Regions from separate parts of the Ensifer sp. 2TAB8 genome, predicted to be linked through region 2. Evidence: predicted binding sites of a transcription regulator. Region 2 holds the regulator's gene; each other region holds the start of a gene.
What was found. Region 2 encodes PhoB, which activates phosphate uptake and scavenging genes when phosphate is short. Its sites were predicted from a motif close to TGTCATNNANCTGTCAT; they were not measured.
Positions count from the first base shown of each region.

Region 1 (7,244 bases), on a different contig from region 2:
GGCGAATTCCGCATCGAACCTGTGGAACTGCGCGCCGCCCGTCTGATGGAGACGGCGACTTCGGTCTACGGCATCCAGGCGCTCGGCGCGCTCTTGCGGCTGCTTCCCGAGCGCGACCCGCATCCGCATCTCTATGAGGCGCTGACGGTCATCGTCGATCATCTCGCCGATCCCGCCGATGCCGGCGAATTGTTCGTGCGCTTCGAGCTTGCGGTCCTCAACGATCTCGGCTTCGGGCTCGATCTCACGGAATGCGTCGCGACCGGCACCCGCACCGAGCTCGTCTACGTCTCGCCGAAATCGGGCAGGGCGGTCTGCCGGGAGGCGGGAGAACGCTATGCCGATCGCATGCTGGCGCTGCCGGATTTCCTTTCGGCCGAAGCGCGAAGGGCTGCGGACCACGACAGTCTCGCCGCCGCCTTCCGCCTGACGGCCTTCTTCCTCCACCGCCATGTCTACGAGCCGCGTGGCCTCGATGTTTCCTCCGCCCGCAACGGCTTCGTCCATGCGGCGCTCAAAGCGCTGAAAGCGCAATCCTCCGCCGCCTGACCTCCAGGAGTTCCAGATGTATCAAGAGCTTTATCCCGGCATGTCCGTATCCGGTATCGGCGTGCTGTCGCTCGATCGCGTCGCCCGTGATGGCGGCCTCAGGGCGATGCAGGACCTGTTGAGCGGCGACCTGCCGGCCCCACCGATGTCGAAGACATTGAAGTTCGGGCTAAGCGAAGTGGAGGAGGGCCGGGTTGTCTTCAAGGGATTGCCGACCGAGGAGCATCTCAATCCGCTCGGCACCGTGCATGGCGGATGGACGGCGACGATCATGGATTCAGCCCTTGGCTGCGCGGTCTTCACCACGGTGAAGCCCGGCGAGGCCTATACGACGGTCGAGTTCAAGGTGAACCTCGTCAGGCCGCTGCTGCCCGGCATGGGAGAAGTTTTCTGCGAGGGCCGCATCGTGCATCGCGGCCGCACCATCGCGACGTCCGAAGCCTGGCTGCGCGACGTCAACGGCAAGCTGCTGGCCCACGCCACCGAAACCTGCGCCATCTTCCCGATCGACAATCTGCGGCGCTAAAACAATTCCTGAAACGAGGACGCCGTGCAGAACTGCGCGGCGTCCGTCTGCAATCCTCAGATTTATCAGCCGATCCGGCCGCCGCCCTGCTTGGTCACGGCGATGACGGCCGGGCGTACCGGCATGTCATCCCTAAAGTCCGGCCAGCGGGTGGCCGGGGCCTCGTAGGTGGCAAGGCCGGCATCGCCCGGGTGCTGGACGGCGAGGAAGAAGGTGTCCGAGGTCGGGTTAAAGCAGGGGCCGCACATTTCGGCGCCAACCGGCACGCGGAAGAAGAGCTTCGACGTGCCGCGGGCGGCACCATCCGTGTCGATCGCCCATATGCCGTCGGTACGGCCGGTGTCCTTCTCATTGTTGCCATCGGTCGAAACCCAGAGACGGCCGTCGGTGTCGATCGCGCAGTTGTCTGGCATGCCGAACCAGCCGTTCTTGGTGGTCGCGGTCGAGAACGAGGCGCCGACCTCGGCAACAGCAGGGTCGCCGCACTTCAGGAGCACGTCCCAGCGGCTCTTCAGCGAGGCAAAGTCACCGTCCGTCTCGGTGATCTCGACGATGTGGCCGAAGGCATTCTTGGCCCGCGGATTGGCGGCGTCAACTTCCTCTGCCCTGCGCTTGGTGTTGTTGGTCAGCATCACGTAGACCTTGCCCGTCTTCGGGTTCGGCTGGACGTCTTCCGGGCGGTCCATTTTGGTCGCACCGAGGGCGTCGGAGGCGAGACGGGTGTTGATCAGCACGTCCGCCTGCGAGGCAAAGCCGTTGGCTTCGGTCAGCGGGCCTTCGCCGTGCGTCAGCGGCATCCAGGTGACGGTGCCGTCTTCGTCGAACTTGGCGACATAGAGCGTGCCCTCGTCGAAGAGGTCCATGTTGGCGGCGCGATCGTCAGGCTTGAAGGTGCCCTTGGTCACGAACTTGTAGACATAGTCGTAGCGCTCGTCATCGCCGGAATAGAGCACGACGCGACCGTCCTTGTTGACGATCGATTCGCAGCCTTCGTGCTTGAAGCGGCCGAGGGCGGTGCGCTTCTTCGGTACCGACGTCGGGTCCAGCGTGTCGACCTCGACGATCCAGCCGAAGCGGTTGGCTTCGTTCGGCTCCTTGGAGACGTCGAACCGGTCGTAGAAAGACGCCCATTCATACTGGCCGCCCGGTGCGCCCAGGCGCTTCAGCTGCTTGTATTCAGGATGGTCTTCGGCGATCTCGCCGCCGAAATAGCCGTTGAAGTTTTCCTCGGCCATCATGTAGGTGCCCCAGGCGGTGACGCCGCCGGCGCAATTGTTAAGCGTGCCGAAGACTTTTTTGCCGGTCGGGTCGGAGGGCGTCTTCAGGCGGTCGTGGCCGGCGGCCGGACCGGTGATCTGCATCTCGGTGTTGACGGTGATGCGGCGGTTGTTCTTGCCATCGAGAACCGGTTGCCACTTGCCGTCGACCTTGCGGATCTCGATGATCGTGCCGCCATGGGCAGCCATCTCGATGTCGACCAGTTCCTTGCTGTATTCGCCGAGAACGACCTTCTCTTCCTCGACTTCCTTGCCGTCCTTCGTCACCTTTTCCTTCACGACGCTGGCGAAGGCCGGGAACATCAGTTCGGCATTGGTATATTCGTGGTTGACGACGAGCAGGCCGTGGTCGGCGCTGCCGTCGAGCGGGATGAAGCCGACATAGTCGTTGTTGTAGCCGAAGAGTTTTTCCTGGGCGGCAGCCGTCTGGTTCTTCGGGTCGAACTCCGGACTGTCGGCGAAGATCTTGTCGCCCCAGCGCAAAAGGATATCCGCATCATACCCTTCAGCGACATGGTGCTTCTCGTCGACGCCGGCTTCGATCTCGGTGAAGTCGAAGCGCGAACCTTCCTCGGCGCGTGCTTCGTCGGCAGTGAGCAGAGCGAGCGGGCTGACCGTCGTCGAAATCGCGGCGACGGCGAGCGAGCCGCCGATGAAGGAGCGGCGCGAGAAACGGCGATGGATGATGTCGCCCATCGTCGGGTTGGCGGAACAGTTGTGGCCGATGTCTTCCAGCTCTTCCCTGCGTTCCGTCAGCGTCTTGAATTCGGTCTCTTCCGTCTGGGCGAGATGCTTGTCCATGATCGGGTCTCCTGTTGAACGATGGAAACCACCGCGCGAGACAGCGGTGTTCATCCGCCTGTACCAGCTGCCCGGTGACAGTTCTGCGACATTTCCGTGAAGAGATTACAGCGCTCGGACGTCTATGGATTTGGTGACCGCGCAAAAGTTTGTATGGTTGCGCCGAGCACGCCAGTGCGACCGTCAGGGGAATACATGTTCGAACTCTTTGCCTTTGTTGCCTTTATCCTCGCTCTTTCCGCCTTCGCCGGCGGTCGCAAGACGGCCGAGCGACTGGGGGCCGAAATCGCCGCGCTGAAGGCGGAGGTCGCAAGGCTGAAGGCCTCTTCGGGCGAAGGCATTCGGGCCGAATCAACGAGCGAAGAGCTGGCAGCCACGCCCGAATTGCCGGTGGAACCGGAGACGGTCGAGGATACCGGCGGCGACCTAGCGGCCAGCGCGGCCGAGGGCGCCCGCATCTTCGGTGGCGAGGAGAAGGCGGCGGATATCGAAGTCGAAGAGACGATCGCTGCCAACACGGAAGCGCCACAGCCGGTGCAGGCCACGCCCCGCCAGGCCGAAAGCCTGGAGAGCCGTCTCGGCGCGCGTTGGGCCGTCTGGGTCGGCGGCATCGCGCTCGCTCTCGGCGGCGTCTTCATGGTCAAGTATTCCATCGATGCCGGCCTGCTGAGCCCCGCGGTTCGCCTGACGCTCGCTGCCCTCTTCGGCCTCTTGCTGATGGCGGCAGGCGAGATCATCCGCAGGCGCGCGGTGCCCGTGATCGCCAATGAATTCCAGAATGCGATGATCCCCGGCATCCTGACTGCCGCCGGTGCCGTCACTCTCTTCGGGGTCGCCTATGCCGCCTACGGCATCTACGGCTATATCGGCACAGGTACGGCATTCGTGCTGCTGGCCGCGATTTCGCTGGCGACCGTTGGCCTGTCGCTGCTGCACGGGCAGGCGCTCGCTGGCCTCGGCCTGCTTGCCTCGCTCGCAACGCCGGCGCTGGTCTCGAGCGGCGAGCCGCGCCCCTGGGTGCTTTTCGGCTTTCTCTCGGTTGTCTGGCTGGCGACGATTTCTGCCTCGCGGCTGCGCAGCTGGACCGTGGTTCCGACTTTGGCCAATGCCGGCATCGGGCTCTGGGGGCTGGCTTACATCGCCGCGACCGCGCCATTCGAGCCGCTGCCGGTCGCGTTCGCACTGCTGGTGATGATCGCTGGTACCGGCCTCATTTGGCCGGGTGCTACGGAAGCAGCAGCCGCGCCCGAGGCCCCGGAGGGAGCGGAGCGACGCGGCGCCGTTGCCGGACCATGGGAGCGGCTGTTTATCCCGCCGCATGCGGCGATCTCCATTTCCGCGGCGATCACCGCAACGGTGCTTGCGCTCCTCCTCATCAGCCCGGCGGTGGCCGCGGTCAAATATCCGGTGATGGAATTTGCCGTCGTCATTGCGGCGCTGGCGGCCCTTGGGGCCTGGCGGCCGACGGCGGTCTATCCCGCCGTGCTTTCGGCGGTCGGCGCTGTTGCCGGCGTCTGGAGCCTGACGGCGCTGAGCGGTGTGCTCGCCTATCTCGATCCTTCACTGGCCGACGCCCTGCCGACGATCGTGCTGCCCGGACGGACGGCCATGATCACCGCGATGCTGCTTGCAGCGCTGTTCGTCGCCCTCGGCGGCTTCGTGCTGTCGCGCCGTCTCGTCACCCATCCGCAATATTCGACGCTCTGGGCAGGAATTGCCGCGGTCGTCCCGGTCGCGCTCGTCGCCATGTCGTTCCTGATGACCGGCAATTATGCCTTCGACCTGCCGCACGGCCTGTTCTCGCTCGTCGCCGGGGCCGCGTTGCTTGGGCTGGCGGATTGGCTCTACCGCCGCGACGGCGAGGTGGAGGTGCGCGACACGGCGGCCGGACTGCTGGTGGCGGGCTCGCTTGCGTTCTTCGTCCTTGCGCTTCATGCCTGGACGGACGGGCTCGTGACGACGCTTGCGATTGCGGTGCTCGGAACGGCCTATGCGCTCGCGACCCGCATCCGCACCTGGCCGATCCTGCCTTGGATGACCGGTGCGGCGGCCGTTGTCGTTCTCGGGCGCATCGCCTGGGAACCGACGATCGTTGGCGCAGGCAATCTCGGCACCACGCCCGTCTTCAACGCACTCCTGCCGGGCTACGGCATTCCGGCCGTGCTGCTTGCGGGCTCCGCCTATTTCCTGAGATCCTGGCCCGGCACACGGGTGCGCAACCTTTTGCAGGCGCTTGCCAGCCTCTTCGTGCTGTTGACGCTCGCGATCCTGGTGCGTCATGCGATGAACGGCGGCGTGCTCGACAGCGCGGTACCGACACTCGGCGAGCAGTCCATCTATACGCTGCTGGCAATCGGCGCCTCGGCGATTTTCATGAGCCTCGACATGAAGTCGCCGAGCCCGGTCTTCCGCTATGGTGGCATGGGCCTCGGCGTGCTCTCGATGCTGTCGGTGCTTTCGGCACACCTCCTTGGCCTCAATCCCTACTTCAGCGGGGAACTTCTCGGCCATATCCCATTCTTCGATCTGCTTTTGATCGGCTATTTGTTGCCGGGGCTCGGCTATGCCGGGCTCGCCTGGTATGCGCGCGACAAGCGGCCCTTGCCCTATGTCATGGCGCTTGCCGTCAGCGGCGCGATCCTCGCCTTCGCCTGGGCGAGCCTTACGGTTCGACGTGCCTGGCAGGGCGAGAACATCGCGGATTGGAAGGGCTTCCTGCAGGGCGAGACCTATACCTATTCGGTCGTCTGGTTGCTCCTCGGCGTGCTGCTGCTGGTGCTCGGCTCGCGCTTCCACGCCAAGAGCATCCGCATCGCTTCGGCCGTTCTCGTCTTCGTCGCCGTGCTGAAGGTGTTCCTGATCGACATGTCCAACCTCGAAGGTTTCCTGCGGGCCCTGTCCTTCATCGGACTTGGCGGAGTATTGATCGGGATAGGACTCTTCTATCAGAAGATTCTCTCCGGCGTCGCATCGACGGCGCCGACAAGTTCTGCCGAGCAGCAATAGGACACCATGACTTGCATTTCGAAACTGGCGGCCGCCTTCGCGCCGCATGAGGATCTCGCCGCGGTGCTGTTGCCGCATGCCTTTGCCGCCGATGACGGATCGCATGATGCAGCGCATCTGATCCGTGTCTGGAAGAATGCCGCCCGCATTCAGAAAGAAGAGGGCGGCGATCCGCGTTTGCTCGCCGCTGCGGTGCTGTTGCATGACTGCGTCTCGGTGGAGAAGAATTCTCCATTGCGCACTGAGGCGTCGCGGTTGGCGGCGGAGAAAGCGACCGGCATTCTGCGGCAGCTTGGCTGGGGTGCGGACGAAACCGCCGCGGTGGCGCACGCCATCCTGACGCACAGCTTCTCGGCCAATATCCCGCCGGAAACGCTGGAGGCGAAGATCCTTCAGGATGCCGATCGGCTGGATGCGATCGGCATGGTGGGCGCTGCCCGCTGTTTCTACATCGCCGGACGCATGGGCAGCGGCCTCTATGACCCGCTCGATCCGCTGGCGGAGGGCAGGGAGCTCGACGACAAGGCTTTTGCCATCGATCATTTCGAGACCAAGCTTTTCCGGCTGGCCGATGGCTTCAAGACCAAGGCCGGCCGCCGTCTGGCGACGGAGCGTGAGCAACGGCTGCGCGACGTGCTTGCCATGATGCTCGATGAAATCTAGTTGCTGGGAAGGGCGTGGAGCAGTTCTTTGTGTGGGTGTGTAGATTGCACCGGAACATTTCTCCGTTTCCCTCAAACCGAGAAATGATCTAGGCCTTTCAACGGATTGCAGCCTCCTGGTGAATCGGACCGTCAGGCGCTTGAATCAGTTTTTGAAGATGAAGGAACTGACCATGAAGGTGACCGGCCTCAACATTCATCCGCTGAAGAGCGGTCGCGCGATTGCCCGCGAGACGGTCTCGGTTAATCTCGACGGCGTCGAGGGCGACCGTCGTTTCATGTTGGTGGAGCCGGACGGGCGCTTCATCACCCAGCGCGAACTGCAGCCATTGGCGCAGGTTGAGGCCAGGCACATCGATGGCGGCGTGCACCTGAAGATGGGTGACCGGGAGATCTCGGTTCGCTTTGACCCCGACCGTCGTC
Region 1 is NZ_JBFRGB010000009.1:214,774-222,017, reverse strand. It holds gene recO (DNA repair protein RecO) at 1-549, shown strand, start outside; gene AB4Z53_RS17315 (PaaI family thioesterase) at 566-1,075, shown strand; gene AB4Z53_RS17310 (PhoX family protein) at 1,141-3,153, opposite strand; gene AB4Z53_RS17305 (DUF2339 domain-containing protein) at 3,349-6,159, shown strand; gene AB4Z53_RS17300 (HD domain-containing protein) at 6,166-6,822, shown strand; gene AB4Z53_RS17295 (MOSC domain-containing protein) at 6,995-7,244, shown strand, end outside.
Region 1: AB4Z53_RS17310 (PhoX family protein) is a predicted target of PhoB. The motif match lies at 3,228-3,244, and genes of this name have one in related genera.

Region 2 (7,244 bases):
CACCGGCGAAGTCGAACTCACCAAGCCCTGGCGTCATGTCAGTCATGTCTTGCTCCTTGCATCAGCCAACTGCGTTGCGCCAGGGACATTCCTATCCCTCGGCGCAACGTGCCCGCTGTCTCAATTGATCCCGCGATGAACGGATTGTCCACCGGGCATGTGCCGTTCGCCATTGCGCCGCACACCACCCATGGCAGTCAGCGCTTCACTGTTGCCAGGAGCGCCCCGCTTGCCGCCTAGATCGTGTCGAGCAGCCGCAATGTCAATAGCCGCCCACGCGCCTAGCAAAGCGCTGCCCCATCGGCCGGCCGCGCAGCGCTCATCCCTGCAAGCCGCTTAGACGAGGCCCATGCACCAGGCGATGATCGACTTCTGCGCATGCAGACGGTTTTCCGCCTCATCGAAGACCACAGACTGCGGGCCATCGATCACCTCGTCGGTTACCTCTTCGCCGCGGTGCGCCGGAAGGCAGTGCATGAACAGCGCATCGGAGGCCGCACGCTTCATCAGCTCCTCGTTGACCTGATAGGGCTGGAAGACGTTGTGACCGCGGGCGCGGTGTTCCTGGTTCATCGACACCCAGGTGTCGGTAACGACGCAGTTGGCATTGGCGACAGCCTGCTCGGCATCATGACACAGCAGGATCTCGCCGCCGTTGTTACGAGCCCAGTTCAGGATCTTGTCCTGCGGCTCGGAACCGAGCGGCACAGCCATGTTCATGCGATAGCCGAAACGGGCGGAGCCTTCGATCAGCGAGTGCAGCACATTGTTGCCGTCACCGGTCCAGGCGATCGTCTTGCCCTTCACCGATCCGCGATGCTCTTCGAAGGTCATGATATCGGCCATGATCTGGCAAGGATGCGTATCGTCGGTCAGGCCGTTGATAACAGGCACTGTCGCATGCTCGGCCAGCTCCAGAAGACGACGATGGTCGGTGGTGCGGATCATGATCGCGTCGACATAGCGCGACAGGACCTTGGCGGTGTCGCCGATCGTCTCGGCGCGGCCGAGCTGCATTTCGGTGCCCGAAAGAAACAGGGTCTCGCCGCCCAGCTGGCGCATGCCAACGTCAAAGGAGACGCGTGTACGGGTCGACGGCTTTTCGAAGATCATCGCCAGCATCTTGCCGGCGAGCGGCTTCTCGGCGGTTCCTGCCTTGGTCGCCGCCTTTCGGACGCGGGCATCGTCAATGATCGTCCGGAGATCGGCGGCCGTCATGGCCGAAAGATCGAGAAAATGTCTGGTGCCTGCCATCGTACTCGGTTCCTGTCTGAAAAATCGATCCCTGGTGCGCCACGCATTCCGCGTGAACGCACGAAGATCATTCTAACACCCTGTGTCGGCGTCGGTCCTATCCGTTAAGCGGCAGCGTTGCCGCCGGCCTTGCGCACTGCCTCGGCAGCGCGCTCGATGCGTGCGAGACCCTCGCGCGCTTCCTCCGCCGTCACCGTCAGCGGCGGCAGCAGGCGCAATACGTTGTCGCCGGCCGGTACGGCCAGGAGCTTCTCGGCGCGGATTTCCTTCAGGAGATCGGCCGAGGGACCCTTCACCTTGATGCCCAGCATCAGGCCATCGCCGCGGATGTCCTCAATGACATCCGGGAAGCGGTCCTTCAGCGAGGCAAGGCCCTGGCGGAACACGAGCGCGACATCCCGCACATGGCCGAGGAAACCGTCCGCGAGGATGACGTCGAGCACGGCGTTGCCGACGGCCATGGCCAACGGGTTGCCGCCATAGGTGGAGCCATGCGTGCCAGCCACCATGCCGGCAGCCGCTTCTTCCGTCGCAAGGCAAGCGCCGAGCGGGAAACCGCCGCCGATGCCCTTGGCCACGGCCATGATATCCGGGCGGATACCCCACCATTCATGGGCGAACAGCTTGCCGGTACGGCCGACGCCGGTCTGAACCTCGTCAAGGATCAGGAGCAGGCCGAACTCGTCGCAGAGCGCGCGCAATTCCTGCATGAACTCCTTGGTCGCCGGACGGATGCCGCCCTCGCCCTGGATCGGTTCGATCAGGATCGCAGCGGTCTCCTCGGTGATCGCATTCTTGACGGCTGCGATGTCACCAAACGGAACCTGGTAGAACCCCGGCGCCTTCGGCCCGAAACCTTCGATGTATTTCTGTTGGCCGCCGGCGGCGATCGTCGCGATCGTGCGGCCGTGGAAGGCACCCTCGAAGGTGATGACGTGAAACTTCTCGGGCTGCCCCTTGGCGAAGTGATAGCGCCGCGCCGTCTTGATCGCGCATTCCAGCGCTTCCGCACCGGAATTGGTGAAGAAGACCCGATCGGCAAAGGTGACGGCCGCCAGGCGACGCCCAAGGCTTTCCTGGCCAGGAACCTCGTACAGGTTGGAAAGGTGCCAGACCTTCTCGGCCTGCGCCTTCAGTGCCTCGACGAGGTGCGGATGCGCATGACCAAGCGAGTTCACGGCAACGCCGGCAGCGAAGTCGAGGTAGCGCGAGCCATCTTCGGCAATCAGCCAGACGCCCTCTCCTCGCTCGAAACGCAACGGCGCGCGCATGTAGGTGTCATAAAGCGGCGTGGTTGCAGTCATGCGAGGCTCTCCTTACTCCAGTCGACATCGATCCCGCGGCTTCGTGCGACCCGATAAAAATCAAAAATGCCGCCTTGCGGCGGCGCAGGCACTATTCCCATTTCGCACTGCAATGTCAACAAAACCAAGCCTTGCAGCGCGATGACAAGGCCCGTTTCCCTGCGGCGAAAAAATCAGTCGGAAGGGCTTGCAAAAATGCAACGCTGATCGAGCAAGTTGGGGAAAACTACGAATTCGATTCGGCTCGATTCCCCGGACTCTTGCCACGGAGTCCGACGGTCAGTACGTTAACATTCAATTACTAGACGCATGCGGCGGACCTAGTCACCAAAAGAGTTATCGCGTTTGCAACCTCGGGGTTCAGCCGGGGTGCGGTGAGGGATTCTGCCATCCCCAACGCTGAGAACGGAGAGTGCAGAGATGAACTGGACTGACGAGCGGGTGGAGAAACTGAAGAAGCTTTGGTCCGAGGGCCTGAGCGCTAGCCAGATCGCGGCACAGCTCGGCGGTGTCAGCCGTAACGCTGTCATCGGCAAGGTTCATCGCCTGAGCCTCCCGGGACGCGCCAAGGCTGGCGGCAGCACCACCGCTGCGGCCCGTCCGAAGCGGCCGACCTCGGCCCCGCGCGCACCGAACTACGCCGCGCGCGTTGCGACCCGCACCGTTGCCCGTCCGTCCGGCGCCACGGTTCTCAAGGAAGAGATCGAAGTCGATCTCGTGGCCGAGCAGGATTTCAGCATCAGCACCGACGTGGTCGTGCCGATGTCGCGCCGCCTCGAGCTGACCCAGCTCACCGAGCGCACCTGCAAGTGGCCGATCGGCGACCCGCTGAAGGAAGAGTTTCACTTCTGCGGCAATGACTCGCCGGAGTCCTCGCCCTATTGCAGCTTCCATGCACGGCTTGCTTACCAGCCCTCGGCCGAGCGTCGACGGATGCGCTAAGGCGCCGCACGGGAACAAAAGGAAAAGGGGCCGATCGGCCCCTTTTTTATTGGCTTCAATTTGCCATTCTCAGCTTTCGAGCGAGTATCCGGCGCCGCGGACCGTGCGAATGACGTCGGGCATGGTCGAGAAGTTCAACGCCTTGCGCAGGCGGCCGACATGGACGTCGACGGTACGCTCATCGACATAGATGTCATGGCCCCAGACGCCGTCCAGGAGCTGCGAGCGCGAGAAGACGCGGCCCGGAGAGGACATCAGGAACTCCAGCAGGCGGAACTCCGTCGGCCCCAGGCGAACTTCGCGGCTACGGCGATGAACGCGATGGGTTTCCCGGTCGAGCTCGATATCGCCGCAGCGCAGCAACGTCGAGAGCACTTCAGGCTTCGCCCGGCGCAGCATCGCCTTGACGCGAGCCATCAGCTCCGGCGTCGAGAACGGCTTGACCACATAGTCGTCTGCCCCGGTCGCTAGACCACGAACGCGCTCGCTCTCTTCGCCGCGCGCCGTCAGCATGATGATCGGCAGTCGCTCCGTTTCCGGGCGTTGGCGCAGCCGACGGCACAGCTCGATGCCGGAGACGCCAGGCAGCATCCAGTCGAGGATGAGGAGATCGGGCAGACGTTCCTGAAGCCGGATCTCTGCCTCGTCACCCCTGAGGATCGTATCGACGTCGAAGCCTTCCGCTTCCAGATTGTAACGCAGCAGGACGCTCAGCGCCTCTTCGTCCTCGACCACGGCGATTTTTGGCAACATCAGGTAACCACTCCTTACCGTGAGCGCCGTGCGGGTCCAGTGGACCGACCGGCGCTCAGACACTCTAAATCTGGAGCACAACCGCCGTTTTCAAAGGCGGTGCGAAAGCCGCGTGCTTCAGATACAGGAATTCGGGGCCGCGACCGAAGCCGCGACCGGATGATATTCATGGGGCATGCATTGCGAACGCGCGTTCGGCGCTAGAAGGGATGGGGAAGAGTATATGTAACTCCCCTCGTCCCGCTCTAACCTAGTCGTTGACCGAGCCCAACGTCGACGTGTTGTCATCCTTCGGACGCTCGCCTTCCGYCTGGGCACCCGTAGCCATGTAGTAGATCGTCTCGGCGATGTTGGTCGCGTGGTCACCGATACGCTCGATGTTCTTGGCGCAGAACAGAAGATGTGTGCAGGGCGTGATGTTGCGCGGATCTTCCATCATGTAGGTCAGCAATTCGCGGAACAGCGAGGTGTAGATCGCATCGATCTCCTCGTCGCGCTCACGGATGCTGTTGGCCTTTTCCGGCGAGCGCGAGGCATACACGTCGAGCACTTCCTTGAGCTGCACCAGCGCGAGCTCGGCGAGGTGCTCGAGACCGCGGGCGAGCTTGCGCGGGATGCCGGAACCGGCAACCGCGATCACGCGCTTGGCGGTGTTCTTGCCGAGGTCGCCGACACGCTCCAGATCGGAGGCGATGCGGATCGACCCCATGATCTCGCGAAGGTCGGCGGCGACCGGCTGGCGCTTGGCGATCGTGACGATCGCCTTCTCGCCGATCTGGCGCTCGGCATCGTCGAGGACGGTGTCGTCCGAGATCACCTTCTGCGCGAGAGCCAGGTCGGAATTGACCAGGGCGCGAACGGATTCGGCGACCATCTGCTCTGCGAGACCGCCCATCTCCGAGATGCGGCGCGTCAGGTACTTCAGTTCTTCGTCATAGGCGGACATGATATGCATGGACATGATCGTCGATCCTTACAGGCGCTTTCCAGTTACTGTTGCAGCCTTATGCGGCCTCAGCCGAAGCGGCCCATGATGTAATCCTGGGTGCGCTGGTCATCCGGATTGGTGAACATCTTGTCGGTGTCGTTCTCCTCGACGAGATTGCCGAGGTGGAACATGGCGGTGCGCTGCGAAACGCGGGCGGCCTGCTGCATCGAGTGGGTCACGATGACGATCGTGAAGTTCGTGCGCAGTTCGTGAATGAGTTCTTCGACCTTGGCGGTCGCGATCGGGTCAAGCGCCGAGCAGGGCTCGTCCATCAGGATGACTTCGGGGCTGACGGCGACGGCACGGGCGATGCAGAGGCGCTGCTGCTGACCACCGGAAAGCCCGGTGCCGGGCTCCTGCAGGCGGTCCTTGACCTCGTTCCACAGACCGGCCTTCTGCAGGCTAGTCTCGACGATCTCGTCGAAATCCGCCTTGGTGCGGGCAAGTCCATGGATACGCGGACCGTAGGCCACGTTGTCGTAGATCGACTTCGGGAACGGGTTCGGCTTTTGGAAGACCATGCCGACGCGAGCGCGCAGTTCAACGACGTCGATGGTCGGATCGTAGATGTCGTCCTCATCGAGCGTGATCCTGCCGGTGACGCGGCAGTTCTCGATGGTGTCGTTCATGCGGTTCAGCGTGCGCAGGAAGGTCGACTTGCCGCAACCGGACGGGCCGATCAGCGCCGTCACCGTGTTTTCCCGGATGTTGAGGTTGACGTCGAAAAGCGCGCGCTTCTCGCCGTAATAGACCGACACATCCTTGCCGATCATCTTGTAGGGCACAGTGTTCATTTTCTGATCCAAGGCCTTCTCGACGGCTGCTTCTGACATGATGTTCATAGTAATTACCTCACTACCAACGGCGCTCAAAGCGACGTCGCAACAGAATGGCGCCAAGGTTCATGACGACGAGGAAGATGAGAAGGATGATGATCGCGCCAGAGGTGCGCTCGACGAAGGCGCGTTCCGCCTCGTTGGCCCACATGTAGATCTGCACCGGCAGCGCGGTCGACGGTTCCATCGGCGAACCGGGGAAATCGACCACGAAGGCGACCATGCCGATCAGGAGCAGCGGCGCGGTTTCGCCAAGCGCATGGGCGAGACCGATGATGGTGCCGGTCAGAATGCCCGGCATTGCCAGCGGCAGCACGTGGTGGAAGATGGTCTGCATCTTCGAGGCACCGAGGCCGAGTGCCGCCGAGCGGATCGACGGGGGAACCGCCTTCAAGGCCGCGCGGGTGGCGATGATGATCGTCGGCAGGGTCATCAGCGTCAGCACGAAACCGCCGACGACAGCTGCCGAGCGCGGCATGCCGGCAAAGTTGATGAAGACGGCGAGGCCCAGCAGACCGTAGACGATCGACGGAACTGCCGCGAGGTTGTTGATGTTAACCTCGATCAGGTCGGTAAGCCGGTTCTTCGGCGCGAACTCTTCGAGATAGATCGAGGCGGCGACGCCGATCGGCAGCGACAGCACGAGCACGATCAGCATCATGTAGAACGAGCCGAGGGCAGCAACGCCGACGCCTGCCGCTTCAGGACGGCTGGAGGCACCGAAGGTGAAGATGCCGGTGTTGAAGCTCTTCTTCAGGATGCCGGCGCTTGCAAGCTCGTTCATCCAGGTGACCTGCTGGTCCTTGACCTTGCGCTTGCTCTCGTCGACCTTGAGGTCGATCTGACCCTTGTTGGCGGAGTCGATATTGGCTTCAGCCAGGAGCGTGACCGGAACGGTCTTGCCGATGATGGATGGATCAGCCACGACCATATCGCGCAGCAGCGTACGGGAGCTCGCAGAGACCATGTCGGTCGCCTGCTTGACGAGCGGACGCTTGGTCGCGTCGATGCCGAGCTGCTTGACGAGCGCGTCGCGCACCAGCAGCGGATAGTTGGCAGTCATCAGAACCTTGCTGTCGGTCGTGCGTTCGCCGTTGGGGTCGATGACCTTTTCCGTGAACTCGATCGGCAGCGTGATCGTCGTCTGCTGGAATGCGGTGTAGCCGT
Region 2 is NZ_JBFRGB010000001.1:624,588-631,831, forward strand. It holds gene AB4Z53_RS03070 (Hsp33 family molecular chaperone) at 1-46, opposite strand, end outside; gene argF (ornithine carbamoyltransferase) at 337-1,254, opposite strand; gene AB4Z53_RS03080 (aspartate aminotransferase family protein) at 1,359-2,558, opposite strand; gene AB4Z53_RS03085 (GcrA family cell cycle regulator) at 2,979-3,500, shown strand; gene phoB (phosphate regulon transcriptional regulator PhoB) at 3,570-4,253, opposite strand; gene phoU (phosphate signaling complex protein PhoU) at 4,504-5,217, opposite strand; gene pstB (phosphate ABC transporter ATP-binding protein PstB) at 5,268-6,083, opposite strand; gene pstA (phosphate ABC transporter permease PstA) at 6,097-7,244, opposite strand, start outside.

Region 3 (7,244 bases), on a different contig from region 2:
GAAGTGCCGCTGATCGTGCCGGAAGTGAACCCGGACGCGATCACGCAGTTCACCAAGAAGAACATCATCGCCAACCCGAATTGCTCGACCGCCCAGCTCGTCGTCGCGCTGAAGCCGCTGCACGACCATGCCAAGATCAAGCGCGTCGTCGTCTCGACCTACCAGTCGGTTTCGGGCGCCGGCAAGGACGGCATGGACGAGCTGTTCAATCAGACCCGTGCGGTCTTCGTTGCCGATCCGATCGAATCGAAGAAGTTCACCAAGCGCATCGCCTTCAACGTCATCCCGCACATCGACGTGTTCATGGAAGACGGCTACACCAAGGAAGAGTGGAAGGTGCTGGCCGAAACCAAGAAGATGCTCGATCCGAAGATCAAGGTGACCTGCACCGCCGTGCGCGTCCCTGTTTTCATCGGCCACTCGGAATCGGTCAACATCGAGTTCGAAAACGAGATCACGGCCGACCAGGCGCGCGACATCCTGCGCGAGGCGCCGGGTTGCCTTGTCGTCGACAAGCACGAGAACGGTGGCTACGTCACGCCTTACGAAAGTGCCGGCGAAGACGCGACCTACATCTCGCGTATCCGTGAAGACGCGACCGTTGAAAACGGCCTCAACATCTGGGTCGTTTCCGACAACCTGCGCAAGGGTGCAGCACTGAACGCGATCCAGATCGCCGAGCTCCTTGTCAACCGCGGCCTCATCAAGCCGCGCAAGCAGGCAGCCTGAAAGAAACGGTAGAGCAGTTCATCCCGCCGAGCCCATTCGGGCTTGGCGGGTTTCCTGTTTCACGATCGCGGGTCATTTCGCCCGGCTTCACGTGAAACCACGAAAAAGTTACCGCCGCTTCCGGCAGGTGACACGGCCGGCGAAGGCTGGCATTTTTGAAAGCGATGAGATTCGGGCTATGACGGGGTATTTCATGCACAGGGCAAAGTGCGTAGCGGTGGGGCTTGCTGCCCTGGTTTCGACTGCAGTTTTTCCGGCGGTGGCATCCGCCGCCCAATGCGGCAATGACGGCAGCGGCTTTTCCGCCTGGGTACAGAACTTCAAGCAGGAGGCCTCCGGCAACGGCATCAGCCCTCAGGTGCTCGATCGTGCCCTGTCCGGCGTCTCCTACAACAAGGCGACGATCCGCGCCGACCGCGGCCAGAAGAGCTTCAAGCTCTCGCTTGACCAGTTCATGCAGAAGCGCGGCGGGCAGGTGATCATTTCGCGTGGCAAGAAGATGAAACAGCAGAATGCTGCGCTCTTCACCAGCATCGAACGCCGTTTCGGCGTGCCGGCCGGCCCGCTGATCGCCATCTGGGGCATGGAAACCGGTTTTGGCGGCTTCATGGGCAAGGAGCATACGCTCTCGGCCGTTTCGACGCTCGCCTATGACTGCCGCCGTTCGGACTACTTCACCGACCAGCTCTATGCCGCCCTGCAGCTCGTGCAGCGCGGCGACCTGAGCCCGGATGCGCGCGGTGCTGCCCATGGCGAGATCGGCCAGACACAGTTCCTGCCGGCCAACGTGTTGAAATTCGGCGTCGACGGCGACGGCAACGGCCATATCGACATGGTTCGCTCCAAGGCCGATGCACTGGCCTCGACCGCCAACTTCCTGCGCGGCCACGGCTGGCAGCCTGGCGCCGGCTATCAGCCCGGCCAGGCGAATTTCGTTGCGATCCAGGGCTGGAACGCGGCAACCGTCTACCAGCAGGCGATCGCCATCATCGGCGCCGAGATCGACGGCCTCTGATCGTCACCAGTTTGCGCATCCCTTGGGATGCGCTAAACGTTTCGAAAGAATGCAAAGCCCGGTTCTCACGAACCGGGCTTTCTGCTGACTACATGCCTGGACGGGAGAAGTCGCCGGTCGTGGGATCCATGACCCAGAGCTCGCCGGTCGAGATGTCGAACCAGGCGCCATGCAGATGCAGCTTGCCCTTGGCTTCCAGAATCTGGACGCAGGGGAAGGTGCGCAGGTTGGCGAGGGAGTTGCGGATCGAGACCCGCTCCAGCGCGCGCTGCCGCTCCCCCTGGGTCATGACGTCGTTGCTCTGGATCTGCTCGGCGGCCGGCTTCAGCAGGTTCATCCAGCGACCGATGAAGTCACCCGGCGACAACGGCTCGGCATCCGGATCGAGCGCCGCCTTGATACCGCCGCAGCGGCCATGGCCCATCACGACGATATCGCTGACACGCAGAGACTGCACGGCGAACTCGAGCGCCGCCGAAGTCGAATGGTAGTGACCGTCGGGCTCGTAGGGTGGCATGAGATTGGCGACGTTGCGCACGACGAAGAGTTCGCCCGGCCCGCTATCGAAGATAGTTTCCGGCGCGGCGCGCGAATCGCAACAGGCGACGACCATCGTCCTCGGTTTCTGGCCGGTTTCCGCCAGCGCCTTGTAGCGCTTCTGCTGTTCGCTGAAGCGGCCGTTCATGAAGTTGTGGTAGCCGTTCAGAAGGTGATCCGGAAAACGCTGCTGCTGCTTGTCCATCGGTTGCTCCGCTGCTGCTTCGGGCTGGGTGCCGGCTTTCGCCCGCGTCCAGCTCCGAGTCATGAAAGTCATCATGATCCAAAGTTCAATCCACGATGTCTTCCAGGCATCGTCGATGAACAGCTTCTTCTATTTTCGCCGTATCTGATTGGGATGCACCAGCCGGCGCATCTGCACCATCGCCATCGGCGTCGAAAGGCTGGACGCATCCTGCTCGATCGTCAGTTCATCCGCCCCGCGCTTGACGCTGCGGGCGATGATTTCAAATACGCTCGCGGTCGCCATTTGCAATGCACGCTCCTCCGACAATCCTTCGAGAAGTCGCGCCAGGAAGACGGCGGTCAGCAAGTCTCCAGTACCGTTTGGCGGGTTCTCGACGAGCCGATGTTCGGCGAGCAGCGCGTGATTGCCCGAAAGGAAGAGATTGCCGGTACCGCCGCTCATCATCGGCACCGCCGATGTCACCAGCACGCGGGCCGGGCCGAGGCCGAGCGCGGCATCGAGGATCGCCGTATTCGTTTCCAGCGTCGCGCCCGCAAGCCAGGCCAGCTCGAAGCGGTTCGGCGTCGCCAGATTGGCAAGCGGCAGCAACTGGTCGCGAATGGCCGTCGCGGTCGCCTCCGGAACATAGAGCCCGCCGGCATCGCCAATGACAGGATCGCAGGCATAGATCAGCTTGGGATTGCGCTCCCTCAGCGCCGTCACCAGCCGGGAAACGCCTTCAGCCTGTCCGGCCGAGCCGAGGTAGCCGGAAAGCACGGCGCGCACCTCGTCGACCCAGGGCGCAGCAATGAGATCGTCGATCACCGACTGGAAATCCGCGTCCGAGATGGTGACGCGGGTCGAGCGTCCGTGCCCGGGATGCCAGGGGAGAATGACTGTCGGCAAGGCCCAGACCGGGTGCCCCAGTGTCTCCAGCGCGAAGACCGCGGCCCGGTTGCCGACCTTGCCACGCACGACATGGCTCGAGATGACGATGACGGCACCGGGCAGGGAGGGCATTTCGGGCATCGACGAGTCCAATCCTTCGGTCTAGAAACTCTGATCACCCGACTGTCACTGCCCTGTCAACAGGCGATGGCAGATAGGTCCAGTCGAAGCCGCTAGCGTTTTCGTGCTTTTTCATCGATTTTCGAGCAATTTTCGCGAATTTGCCTTCGATTTAAATGGATTTAAGCTGTTTTCACGTGAAATTCTCCAATTTTTGGCTCGATTTTGCCGAAATCGGCGTAAAAAGCGGTCGCCATTAGCCATGGTTCTGATAGGGTTTGGCCTATCATGAATGGGAGAGACTTCATGGGCGTGAAATACAATCCGAAGCGGGACAGACACATCGACGCAGCAAAGGCGGCCGCCATCAAACTGGGCGTCGACGGGCTGGCGCCGGAGATCCTCTTCGGTGGGGCCAGCAACGACGACCTCGATCTTTATTCGGCGGACATGCTGGCGCTGATTGCAGCCCACGCGCATCGGGAACTCACCCGCTGGGACGGTGGCAAGCCACAGGTTTCGGTCGAGAGCGTCGAAGGCGTCGCGCCTGGCGGCACCGAGGTCTCGATCATCGCGATCACCGAACACAACATGCCCTTCCTCTATGATTCGATCATGGGGGAGATCACCAGCACGCACCGCGACATTCACCTCGCGATCCACCCCATTCTGGTCAAGGAACCGGGCAAACCGGCAAAACTCTTCGATCCGGAAGAGGAAAGCGATCCGTCGCACCGCGTCAGCCACATCCAGATCCACCTGACGAAGCTGGCCCCCGTCGAAGCCGAGCAACTCAGCAACCGCATCCGCGACGTGCTGGAGCAGGTCCATCAGACCGTGCACGACTGGCCGGCGATGACGACGCTGCTCGACCAGGCCATGCAGGAGCTCGAAGCCTACAACGCGTCGCGCAAGAAGAGCGATCGCGACGAGGCGCTCGCCTTCCTTCGCTGGCTCCGTGACAACAACTTCACATTCCTCGGGATGCGCGAATACACCTATTCGGGCAAGGGCGAGAAGGCAGCCGTCGAACGCGGCAAGGGCAGGGGCCTCGGCATCCTTTCGAACCCCGACGTGCGCGTCCTGCGCCAGGGCAAGGACGCGGTGCTAACCACGCCTGAAATCCTCGCCTTCCTGGACGGCCCGGATTTCCTGATCGTCACCAAGGCCAATGTGAAGTCCGTCGTGCACCGCCGCGCCTATATGGACTATATCGGCATCAAGCGGTTCGACGCCGACGGCAATGTCACCGGGGAACTGCGCATCGTCGGCCTGTTCACCTCGACCGCCTATACGCGCCAGGCAGCAGAAATTCCGCTGCTGCGCCACAAGATCGAGAAGATCGTCGATCACTTCGGCTACGACCCGCAGAGCCACTCCGGCAAGATGCTGGCCAATACGCTGGAATCCTATCCGCGCGACGACCTGTTCCAGATCGATGTCGGCCTGCTTGCCGCCTTCTGCGAGCAGATCAACGAACTCGGCGACCGGCCGCGCATCCGCGTGCTGCCGCGCATCGACCATTTCGACCGTTTCGTCTCGGTCATCGTCTTCGTACCGCGCGAACAGTACGATTCGGATGTCCGCGAAAAGATCGGCGACTACCTGAAGACGGTCTATGACGGCCGCGTCTCCGCCTACTATCCGGCCTTCCCGGAAGGGGGCCTCGCCCGCGTCCACTTCATCATCGGCCGCTCCGCCGGCAAGACGCCGCGCATTCCGCAGGCCAAGCTCGAAGAAGCGGTCCGTGGCATCGTCACCCGCTGGATCGACCGGTTCGACCTGCTCGCCCGCAAGGACGGCATCGAGCTCGATGTCGACAATGCCTACCAGTCGTTCTTCACGCCGGCGGAAGCCTATGCCGATCTGGCCGACATCGCTGCGTGCAAGGGTCCGGATCCGATCCGGATCTCGTTCTACAACTATCCCCGCGCGGTCATGCGTGCCGATACGGCCGAGCTGAAGATCTTCCACGCCGGCGAACCGGTATCGCTGTCGCGCCGCGTGCCGCTGCTCGAAAACCTCGGCTTCCGGGTGATCAGCGAGCAGACCTATGACATCGGCGTCAACGCCCACGGCGAAGAACAGCGCAAGGTCGTGCTGCACGACATGGAGCTGATCCACCGCGACGGACACGCGCTGAACCTCGACAAGACCGGCCCGGCCCTGGAAGAAGCCTTCCTGGCCGCCTGGAACGGCTCGATCGAGGACGACAACTTCAATCGGCTGATCCTGCTTGCGGGCCTCAACGCCCGCGAAGTGACAGTGCTGCGCGCCTATGCCCGTTATCTGCGCCAGGCCGGCATCACCTACTCACAGGGCTACATCGCCGACACCCTGAACAAGTATCCGGCAATTGCCGCCGACATCTTCAAGCTGTTCGTGACCCGCATGGATCCGAAGCTCGAGGACAAGCCGCGCGCCAAGAAGTGCAACGCGCTGCTGTCCGCGATCGAAGACGCGCTCTCGGCGGTTCCGAGCCTCGACGAAGACCGGATTCTGCGCCGCTACGTCAACGCGATCGAAGCAACGCTTCGGACCAACTACTTCCAGCATGACGTCGACGGCAAGCCGCGCGCGGTCCTTGCCTTCAAGCTGGACCCGAAGCAGCTCGACGGTTTGCCGGAACCGCACCCGTTCCGCGAAATCTTCGTCTACGGCACCGAGGTCGAGGGCGTGCACCTGCGCTTCGGCAAGGTCGCCCGTGGCGGCCTTCGCTGGTCGGACCGCGCCCAGGACTACCGCACGGAAGTGCTCGGCCTGGTGAAGGCGCAGCAGGTCAAGAACGCCGTTATCGTGCCCGTCGGCGCCAAGGGCGGCTTCTATCCGAAGCTGCTTCCGGTCGGCGGCACCCGCGACGAAATCTTCAAGGCTGGTACCGAAGCCTACAAGACCTTCATCCGCACGCTTCTGTCGGTCACCGACAACATCGTCGGCCAGGACGTCGTGCCGCCGGCCGATACGCAGCGCCATGACGGCGACGACCCCTACTTCGTCGTTGCCGCCGACAAGGGCACCGCGACCTTCTCCGACACGGCCAACGGCCTGGCGCAGGAAGCGGGCTTCTGGCTCGACGACGCCTTCGCATCGGGTGGTTCGGCAGGTTACGACCACAAGAAGATGGGCATCACCGCTCGCGGCGCCTGGGAAACCGTCAAGCGGCACTTCCGCGAGATGGACACCGACATCCAGACGACGCCCTTCACGGTTGCCGGCGTCGGCGACATGTCGGGCGACGTCTTCGGCAACGGCATGCTTTTGTCTGAAAAGATCCGCCTGATCGCGGCCTTCGATCACCGCGATATCTTCATCGATCCGAATCCGGATATCGATGGCTCCTTTGCTGAGCGCAAGCGCATGTTCGCCCTGCCGCGTTCGAGCTGGCAGGACTATGACCGCAAGACGCTTTCGGAAGGCGCGATGATCATTTCGCGTGCGGAGAAATCGGTGACGCTGACGCCGCAGGCGATGGCAGCCATCGGCCTCGACAAGCAGAAGGCAACGCCCTTCGAGATCATGAACGCGATCCTGAAGAGCCAGGTCGATCTGCTCTGGTTCGGCGGTATCGGCACCTATGTGCGCGGCAGCAACGAAACGGATGCTGAAGTCGGCGATCGCGCCAACGACGCCATTCGCGTGGCGGCCGAAGAGGTCCGCGCCCGCGTCATCGGCGAAGGCGCCAACCTTGGCGTCACCCAGAAGGGCCGTATTGGCTTCGGCCTCAATGGCGGCCGCTGCAACTCGGATGCCATCGACAACTCGGCCGGC
Region 3 is NZ_JBFRGB010000018.1:3,936-11,179, forward strand. It holds gene AB4Z53_RS25035 (aspartate-semialdehyde dehydrogenase) at 1-729, shown strand, start outside; gene AB4Z53_RS25040 (lytic murein transglycosylase) at 923-1,744, shown strand; gene AB4Z53_RS25045 (carbonic anhydrase) at 1,833-2,486, opposite strand; gene pdxY (pyridoxal kinase PdxY) at 2,616-3,497, opposite strand; gene AB4Z53_RS25055 (NAD-glutamate dehydrogenase) at 3,783-7,244, shown strand, end outside.
Region 3: AB4Z53_RS25055 (NAD-glutamate dehydrogenase) is a predicted target of PhoB. The motif match lies at 3,541-3,557, and genes of this name have one in related genera.